2 regions of the Allosphingosinicella flava genome follow, and region 2 is predicted to be linked to the other one. Evidence: predicted binding sites of a transcription regulator. Region 2 holds the regulator's gene; the other holds the start of a gene.
What was found. The regulator LexA, encoded in region 2, represses DNA repair genes until DNA is damaged. The targets are predictions, from matches to a motif close to GTTCCNCNCTTGTTCT.

Region 1 (4,711 bases), 600 kb from region 2:
CGCCCGACAGGGTGCCGGACGTGCGGTCGAGGTTCAGATAGTCGAGGCCGACATTGTTGAGGAAGCCGAGGCGCTCGTTGATTTCCTTGAGGATGGCGCGGGCGATTTCGCGCTGCTGCGGGTTCAGTTTCTCCTCGAGGGTGGCGAACCATTCGAGCGCGCGGACGACGCTGCGGCGGGTGGAGACGGAGATGTCCTCGCCGGCGATCTTCACGGACAGCGCCTCGGGGCGGAGGCGGGCGCCGTCGCACACCTCGCAGGGGGCGGAGCTTTGATATTTGGCGAGCTCCTCGCGCATCCAGGCGCTTTCGGTCTGCATCATGCGGCGATTGAGGTTGCCGATGACGCCTTCGAAGGGCTTCACCACGTCGTAGGATTTGCGGCCGTCGACGAAGGTGAGGGTGACGGGCTTGCCCTTCGTGCCGTGGAGGATGGTGTCGCGCACCTCCTCCGGCAGATCCTGCCACGGCGTTTCGAGGCTGAAGCCATATTCGCGGGCGAGGGAGCCCAAGACCTGCATGTAATAAGGGCTGGGCGGGTTGGATTTGGCCCAGGGGACGACGGCGCCCTTCTTGATCGAGAGCGCTTCGTTCGGAACGACCAGTTCGGGGTCGAACAGCAATTTTTCGCCGAGGCCGTCGCAGGCCGGGCAGGCGCCCTGCGGCGCGTTGAAGGAGAACAGGCGCGGCTCGATCTCGGCGATGGTGAAGCCGGAGACCGGGCAGGCGAATTTCTCGGAGAAGGTGATGCGGCCGGCGGGCGCGTGGGTGGCGAGGACGTTGCGGTCCGAGGCCTGGGTGAGGGCCGCGGCGACGCCGGTGCGGGCGGTGCTTCCGTCAGCATTGGCATCCTCGATGGGGCCGCTATTAGGCCCCTCCCCTCGATGGGGAGGGGTTGGGGAGGGGTGATTTTCGAGACCGGCATCAGTGCGGGCGGATAGATCACCCCCACCCAACCCTCCCCCATCGAGGGGGAGGGCTTTCGCGTCGGCGGGGTCAAGGTAGACGAGGCCGTCAGCCAGTTTGAGGGCCGTCTCCAGCGAATCCGCGAGGCGGGTTTCGATGCCTTCGCGCACCACCAGACGGTCGACGACGACTTCGATGTCGTGCTTGTACTTCTTGTCGAGGGCGGGGGCGTCTTCGATGTCGTAGAATTGGCCGTCGATGCGGACGCGGGTGAAGCCCGCTTTCTGCCATTCGGCCATTTCCTTCCTGTACTCGCCCTTGCGGCCGCGCACGACGGGGGCCAGCAAATAGAGGCGCATGCCTTGGGGGAGGGCCATGACGCGGTCGACCATCTGGCTGACTGTCTGCGCGCTGATGGGGAGGCCGGTGGCGGGGCTGTAGGGCACGCCGACCCGCGCCCAGAGGAGGCGCATGTAGTCGTAGATTTCGGTGACGGTGGCGACGGTGGAGCGCGGGTTGCGGCTCGTCGTCTTCTGCTCGATCGAGATTGCGGGCGACAGGCCCTCGATATGATCGACGTCGGGCTTCTGCATCAGCTCCAGGAACTGGCGGGCATAAGCGGAGAGCGATTCCACATAGCGGCGCTGCCCCTCGGCATAGATGGTGTCGAAGGCGAGACTCGATTTGCCCGAGCCCGACAGGCCGGTGATGACCGTCAGCGTCTCGCGCGGAATATCGACGTCCACGCCCTTCAGATTGTGCTCGCGCGCGCCGCGCACCGAAAGATGAGTCAGCATGAGATTGGCTGTTCCAGATTTGTTCTAATGATGCAAGGGCGCGGCATGCATGGGCAACGCTGCCGACGCGAAATGGGTGCGGGACAAGCGGATCGCAAGGCAACCCCCGTTATCGCCCTGCAAAGTTAAGTTAAGATTTGTTCCCTTAATCTTGAGCAAGATCAGTGACGGAGTGGCCAATCTGCGCTACATGAGCATGAATAGCCGCATACCCACAATCCAGGGGCTATTCCGCAAAGGGGTGAATGAAATCGACATGAGCAGGCGCTGCGCCCTTCCCTGGAGCGGTTGTTGAAAGCCGAAACGTTCGACCTGCAGGCCGCGTCGGTCCTGGCTGCGTTCCGCTCTCCGTTGGAAAGCGGGATGCAAAGGCTATTGGACGCCCTGCCCGTGGGCCTGGTCTATGCCGCGGCGTCCGGCCGCATTCTCGGCGGAAACCGGAAGGCCGAGGAGATTTTCGGCCATCCCATCCTGCCCACCGAAGCGATCGAGGAACATGGCAATTGGGTGGCCTATCATGCCGATGGCCGCCGGGTGGAAGCGGAAGATTATCCGCTCGTCCGCGTTCTCAAGGGCGCGCTGGAGGCCGAGCTCGACGTGCATTACGAGCGGAAGGACGGCGGCAGGAACTGGATCCGGCTGACCGCCAGCCAGATTCGCGACGATCACGGACATATCGTCGGCGGCCTGGTTGTCGTGCGCGATATCGATGCGGAACGAAAGGCCATGGAGGAGGCCCGGACCGCCAACGAACGGTTGCGGGTTGCGCAACGGGCGGGCGGCATCGGCACGTACGAGATCCTTCCCGAGCAAGGCCGCATCCTGGTTTCCGAGGAATTTTGCAAGGTCTGGGGCCTCGACCCCACGGACGAGATCACGGTGGCGCAGGCCGAAAACATGCTCCATCCCGACGATCTCGCCTCTGTCCGCCAGGACGGCGATTATGGCGTCGGCCGCGCCGCCTATCGCGTCATCCATCCGCTGACCGGGGAGAAGCGGTGGATCGTACGGCGGGGCGAGGCGGTGACCGTCGAGGACGGCAAGGTCCGTCATTTCGGCGTGACGTACGACATCACCGAAACCAAGCGGACCGAAGAAGCCTTGCGCGATCGGGAGGAGCGGCTGCGCGCGGCGCTCGAGGGATCGGGCGCCGGAACCTTTCGCTGGGATTTGCGGACCGGCGCCCTCGAATTCGACGCCACGCTCAACCGCCTGTTCGGGTTTCCGGAGGAGGAAGGACCGACGACGATCGAGGAATGCGCGGCCCGCATCCACCTTGACGATCGCGACGCCTTCATCGCCGCGTGCGAGACCAGCATCGCCACCGGCGCCGATTTCGACATGGAATATCGCGTCGTCCGGCCGGACGGCAAGGAACGCTGGCTGCACGACCGGGCCAAGGTCTATTTCGGCGACGACGGCAAGGCCGCCTACATGACCGGCGCCTGCATCGACCTTACCGACCGCATCGTCATCGCGCGGCGGCTCAACACCGTTCTTGAAAGCATTTCCGATTGCTTCATCGCCGTCGATGCGAAGTGGACGATCAGCCTGCTCAACAAAGCGTCCGAGGAGTATTTCGGCTTCAAGCGGGAGGAAGCCCTGGGGCGGAACATCTGGGAGGTCATGCCCTATATCCACGGCACCGAGCTTGAACAGGCGCTCCACCGCGTGATGGAGACGCGCAAGCCGGAAAGGCTTGAAATGGCGTCCAATCACCGGCCCGGCACCAGCATCGAGCTTCGCTTCTCGCCCAAGCAGGGCGGCGGCGTCGCCTGCACCTTCAGCGACGTGACCGAGCGCAAGAAGGCGGAGCGGCACAAGGAAATCCTGCTCGGCGAGCTCAATCATCGGGTCAAGAACACCATGACCCTGGTGCAGGCGACGGCACGCCAGACCTTCAAGCGCGGCGAGGTGCCGGAAGCCGTGCAGCGCACGTTCGAAGGCCGCCTGTCCGCCCTTGCCGCCGCCCATGACGTGCTGACCCGGCAAAGCTGGGAAAGCGCGATGCTGGGCGAGATCGTGACGGCCGCGCTGGCGCCTTTCGGCGCGCTGGAGGAGGGGCGGGTCACGGTGGAAGGGCCGGCGGTGCAGCTCCCGCCCCAGGCGACGGTGATCTTTGCCATGGCCCTGCACGAACTGGCGACCAATGCCGCCAAATATGGCGCCCTGTCGAACGACGAGGGGCGAATTTCCATCACATGGGCGAGGGAAGAAGGCGATGGGAACGCGCGCCTCACGTTCACGTGGAAGGAAAACGGCGGCCCCAAGGTTTCGCTGCCGGAAGGGCGCGGTTTCGGATCGCGCCTGATCGAAAGCGTCTTGGCGGCCGAACTGGGGGGCACGGTGAGGCTGCACTTCGCGGCCGATGGCCTGTGCTGCCTGATCGACGCGCCTTTGTCGGACGGGTGATCCGGACGGCGGCCCGCACCCCTCAAGCCGCTTTTCACCAAATGCTCACCTGCCGCTCATGCCGCTCATCGTGGTCGGGATTAAGCCATCGCCTTCACAAATGTTGAAGGAGGCATGGCAATGGCGGAAACGAGAATGCAGGGAAGAAAGGGGTTTTCCTGGCGGCCGATCGGATGGGGCGGCGCAGCCTTCCTGTTGACGCTGCCGCTGGTCGCGGGGGCGCCCTGGACCCTGTCCGATTATGTCATCATGGGATTGATGCTGGGCGTGGCGGGACTGGTCATCGAGCTGGCGGTGCGCACGTCGGGCAATCGGGCCTATCGCGGCGGCGCGACGCTGGCGGTCGCCGCATCCTTCCTGCTCGTCTGGGTGAACGGCGCGGTCGGATTGCTCGGCAGCGAGAACAATCCCGCCAACCTCCTTTTCTTCGGCGTCATCGCCATCGCGGCCGCGGGATCGGCGATGGCGGGCTTCCGCGCCGCGGGCATGGCCCGCGCGATGTTCGCGGCGGCGGCGGCGCAGGCGGCGATCGGGGTGGCGGCGCTGATCTGGCCGCTCGGATCGCCCGGCTACCAGGGCATTTACGAAGCAGTGATG
Region 2 (4,711 bases):
GGGCGATCGCGCGGTCTATCTCGCGCTTCACGGCGGCGGGCATCCCTGGCTGACCCGACTGGCGGAGGCGGCGACGGTGCTGGGCGGCTGGGCGGCCGTGGTGCCCGCCAGCCTGGCGGGAGCGCTTTACCTGACTTTGCGCAAGCGGCGGCGCGATGCCGCCATTCTCCTCGCCATCACATTTGGCGGGCGGGCGGCGGTGGCGTTGCAGAAGATCGCGGTCGATCGCGACCGGCCCGTCCTTGCCGATCGGCTTGCCACGGTCGATTCGGCGAGTTTCCCGAGCGGCCATGCCGCGAACGGCCTGATCGTGTGGCTCGCCTTGGCGCTTTTGCTGCCCAGGCGAAGGCGGCCGGGCTGGGTCGCCGCGGCCTTGCTGCTCGCTTTCATCATCGGGTTGAGCCGCGTGGTGCTGGGCGTGCACTGGCCGAGCGACGTGGCGGCCGGCTGGTCGTTCGGGCTCGCCTGGACGGCATGTCTTGCCGCCTTGCTGCGCAAGGATGGGGTATCGCGGCAAGGATGAGGGGGCGGCCTCATTGAAGAGGGCCGGGGATTTACCGATTATCCAGCGCGCGCATCGTTTCGGCAATCTTTTCCAGCGGATGGCGCGCGGAAGCGGCGCGCGCGGCCTTGAGGCGCGGATAGCCCGCCTTCGCCTCCGCGACCAGCGCGCGGGCGAAGCCGCCGTCCTGCACCTCGGCGAGGATGCGCCGCATTTCGGCGCGGGTGCCGTCGTTCACAATACGCAGGCCGCCGGTCATGGCGCCATATTCGGCGGTATTGGAAATGGCTTCGCGCATGCCGGCGATGCCGCGCGCGACGAGAAGGTCGGCCAGCAATTTCACTTCGGTCAGGCATTCGAAATAGGCGATTTCCGGGGAGAATCCCGCCTCCGTCAGCGTGTCGTAGCCGGCGAGAATGAGTTCGGGGATCGCGCCCCAGAGCACCGCCTGCTCGTTGAACAGATCGGCCTCGCATTCTTCGGCGAAGGTGGTTTCGATCATGCCCTTCCGCCCGCCACCGAGCGCGGCGGCATAGGATAAAGCAAGCGCGCGCGCCTGGCCGCTGGCATTCTGGTGGGCTGCGAAGAGGGTGATGAGGCCGCTTCCGGCGAGATAGTCGTCGCGCAGAGCGGTGCCGGGGCCTTTCGGGGCGACGAGCAGGATATCGAGATCGGCACGCGGCACGATGAGGTCGAAGCGGATGGCGAGGCCATGCGCGAAAATGAGGGCCGCGCCGGGCTTCAGCCGGTCGTGCAGTTCTTGGGTATAAAGATCGCCCTGATATTCGTCGGGAATAAGGATGGCGACGACGTCCGCCCAGACCGCCGCTTCGGCCGGGGCAAATACCTGGAAACCGTCGGTTCGCGCTTGCACGATGCGCGTCGAGCCCGGCTGAAGGGCGACGCGGATGTCGTGAACGCCGCTGTCACGCAGGTTCAGCGCTTGAGCGCGGCCCTGATTGCCGTAACCGATGACGGCGACTTTCTTTGCCTGGATCAGGGCAAGGTCCGCATCCGCATCGCGATAGATGGTCATGACAATCCTCCGATGCGCGACCCGGCCAGACGGAAAGGCCGGAAGGCACGGCATAGACCCGTTGCCCGGCCCGGCGAAAGCCCAGGATCGACAAGCGGGCGAACCTCCGCGGCGTCAGTCGCCGCTCTTCACGACGGCCAGCTCGTTGCCGCTGGGATCGGTGAAATGGAAGCGGCGGCCGCCGGGAAAGGCGAAGATCGGGCGCGTGACGATCGCGCCTTCGGCACGCACCTTAGCGAGCGCCGCCTCCAGATCCGGAACTTCGATCACCGGCAGGGGCGCGGCGGTCGCTTCATCCGGATCGCCCTGGAGGCCGAGATCGACATCGCCAGTCGTCGTCGCCGCGTAAGAGGGGCCGAATTCGGCGAGGCTCCAGCCGAAAGCCTGCTGGTAGAAGGTGCGCGTCGCCGCGATGTCCTTCACCGGCAGCTCGACATAATTGATCCTGGCCATCCGAGCCTCCGGTCAGTAGCGCCGGAGCAGGCCGGCGAGGCGGCCCTGCACGACGACCTGTTCGGGCCGGTAACGCTGCGGATCGTAGAGGCGGTTGGCGGGATCCAGGCGGACCATCGAGCCTTCACGGCGGAAGGTCTTGAGCGTCGCTTCGCTATTGTCGATCAGCGCCACCACGATTTCTCCGTCCCGCGCGGTGTCGGTGCGGCGGATCAGCGCATAGTCGCCGTCGAGAATGCCTTCCTCGACCATGGAATCACCGGACACTTCGAGGGCATAATGCTCGCCCGGGCCGAGCAAGGCGGCCGGAACGGGCAGGCTTTCGGTGCCTTGCAGCGCCTCGATCGGCGTGCCCGCCGCGATCTTGCCGTGCAGGGGAAGCTCGACGATGTCGTTCGCGGCGGCGGGAAGGGCTGGCTTGGCCGCCTGAACGCGCATTGGGGATGCCGCCAAACCCTTTGCCTCCGTCCGCTCCGGCGCCTTCAATATTTCGAGCGCACGGGCGCGGTTGGGCAGGCGGCGGATGAAGCCGCGCTCCTCCAATGCCGAAATGAGCCGGTGGACGCCGGATTTGGACTTGAGCTCGAGAGCATCCTTCATCTCCTCGAACGAGGGCGATACGCCGCTCGCGGCGAGATGATCGTGAATATAGCAGAGCAATTCGTGTTGCTTGCGCGTGAGCATGTCCCGCACTCTCCATAAGGAACGAACGGAGAACGTGTAGGAAACGCAATGATCCCTGTCAAGCGGCTCCGTCGCGGCGCGCCATCATGGCGCCGGCATGCGCTGAAGATAGACGCGGCGGCTCTTTTGCAACAGGATCGGATCCGGGCGGAAAAAACCGAAGTCGAGCTGCACATTATAGCGCATCGTGATTTCCGCATAATCGGCGCCATCGCTGTTTCCATAAGCAAGCGGCGCGATAGTGAGTGCGGAGGGTTTGAGGCCGAACTGGCCGGCGGCGATGCGTGCCTTGATCTGGGCCTCATCGGGACGCGGCCAGAGCGTCGCCTGGCGCGCGCCCTCGGCCAGGGCGTTGTTGAGCCCGGCATTGGCGAAATAGAGCATGCCGATCTGGGGAATGCCGATCAGAAACAGGATGAGAGCCGGGGCGACCAGCGCGAATTCGAGCGTCGAGGCGCCCCGTTCATCGCGGCGAAGCGGGCGGATCATTGGACCCTCATCGTTGCCGTGGCCCGAAGCGGGAAGCTGCCATTCGGGCTGGCGCCGACCGCGCGGGAGACGATGCTGGCGGTGAATTTCGGTTTGTAATAGCCGCGGATCGTCACCGACACGAAGCGCGCCGTTTCCTCTGTGCCGGTGCAGGCGCCGTTGATGCTGGGCTGCTCCACCCGGTTGCATTCGAGCCAGGAGCGGATCGTGACATTGGTTTCATCTTCTCCCGCCACCGCCGCCGCTTCGCGCCGGATAGAGTCCATGGTTGCGCCGACGGTGCCGGCGGTGATTTTTTCGAGGGCGCGATAGCTTGCCTGTTCCAGCTCGAACTTGCGGGCCAGGCCCTCGGCAAGGTCGATGGCGTTCACCAGCACCATCGCCAGCACGGGCGCGGCGAAGGCGAATTCGATCACGCTCGCCCCGCGCTCGTTTGTCCGCAGCCGGTGGAGAAGCCCGCGCATCACCGGACCAGCCGGACCCAGCTTGCGTCGAACGACTTGGCGCCGCCGTCGGAGGGGCAGCTATTGGTGATTTCGGTATTGCCGGTAAAGGTCAGGCGGTTCGCCACCAGCTGGATGCAATTGCTGTCCATGCCGGAATTGCCGTTGAAGGTGAGCCTCTGCTTGGGGAAATAGAAAGCGCCTTCGAGCTTCGAATAGCTGTTGCCGTTGATATAATGGTCGCCGTCGATGCGGCGGCCGTCATAATACATGAGGACGCCCTTATAGTCGCCGCTGCTGGGGGCGGTCAGATCCAGCTTCGCGCCGCCGTCGATGCGGATGTTGGGAAAGGACGTCTGGATCGTCGGCGTCGGGCTGGTGAAGACCAGGGTGACGCCGGTGCCCTTGACGGTCGATTGCGCGTTAATCGTGATGTCGCCGGTGATGTAATAAGTGCCGGGCGCGAGGTTCAGCGTCCCGTGGACCGCCAGGCCGGTATAGCAGCCCGGGCCGATATTTTGCGTGGCCTTGCTGCCCACATCGATCGCGCCGCCGCTGCAGGGGGAGGGAGGCGAGGGGTGCGGCAGATTGGCGAAGGGATCGGCCTGCTTCAGCGAGTAAGGCAGGAGGAGGGTTTCCCCCTTATAGGCGCTGCTCGGCGGCACGCCGCCCACCGCGGCGATCGGCGAAGCGACGACGGCGGCGCTGCCCGCGCCCGAAACGGCCGCGGCGCCGCTATTGTTGGCGATGACGCCGCAGCCCAGGTTCACCGTGCTGTTGCCGGAGAAGGTGATGCCGGTTCCAACCGATTCATCCAGCGCGACCATGCAATATTTGCCGGTATAGACGAGGGCGGCGGTCGCCTCGACCCGAAGCGGATGATCGTGGCCGGTGAAGAAGGACATGAAGGGCACGGACCGCTTGGCGGTGAGAATGACGCGAACCGCGCGGTTGTTGTTCGCATAAGGGCCGGTCGTGGGCGCATTTTCGATGACCGGCGGGGCGGCGAGCCGGACCGAACCGTTATAGTCCAGCGCCTGCTGGACCGCGGCGCCGATCGTTTTGTTCTGGACGCGGGCAAAGGCCCCGGCGAGGGCGCCGCTG

Region 1: uvrA (excinuclease ABC subunit UvrA) is a predicted target of LexA. The motif match lies at 1,713-1,728, and genes of this name have one in related genera.

Annotation. Positions count from the first base shown of each region.
Region 1 covers NZ_CP065592.1:1,495,458-1,500,168, reverse strand. The annotation lists gene uvrA (excinuclease ABC subunit UvrA) at 1-1,702, opposite strand, end outside; gene IC614_RS07790 (PAS domain-containing sensor histidine kinase) at 2,066-4,114, shown strand; gene IC614_RS07785 (hypothetical protein) at 4,235-4,711, shown strand, end outside.
Region 2 covers NZ_CP065592.1:894,685-899,395, reverse strand. The annotation lists gene IC614_RS04680 (phosphatase PAP2 family protein) at 1-523, shown strand, start outside; gene ilvC (ketol-acid reductoisomerase) at 555-1,538, opposite strand; gene IC614_RS04670 (VOC family protein) at 1,653-1,991, opposite strand; gene lexA (transcriptional repressor LexA) at 2,004-2,675, opposite strand; gene IC614_RS04660 (TadE/TadG family type IV pilus assembly protein) at 2,760-3,164, opposite strand; gene IC614_RS04655 (TadE/TadG family type IV pilus assembly protein) at 3,161-3,628, opposite strand; gene IC614_RS04650 (TadE/TadG family type IV pilus assembly protein) at 3,628-4,711, opposite strand, start outside.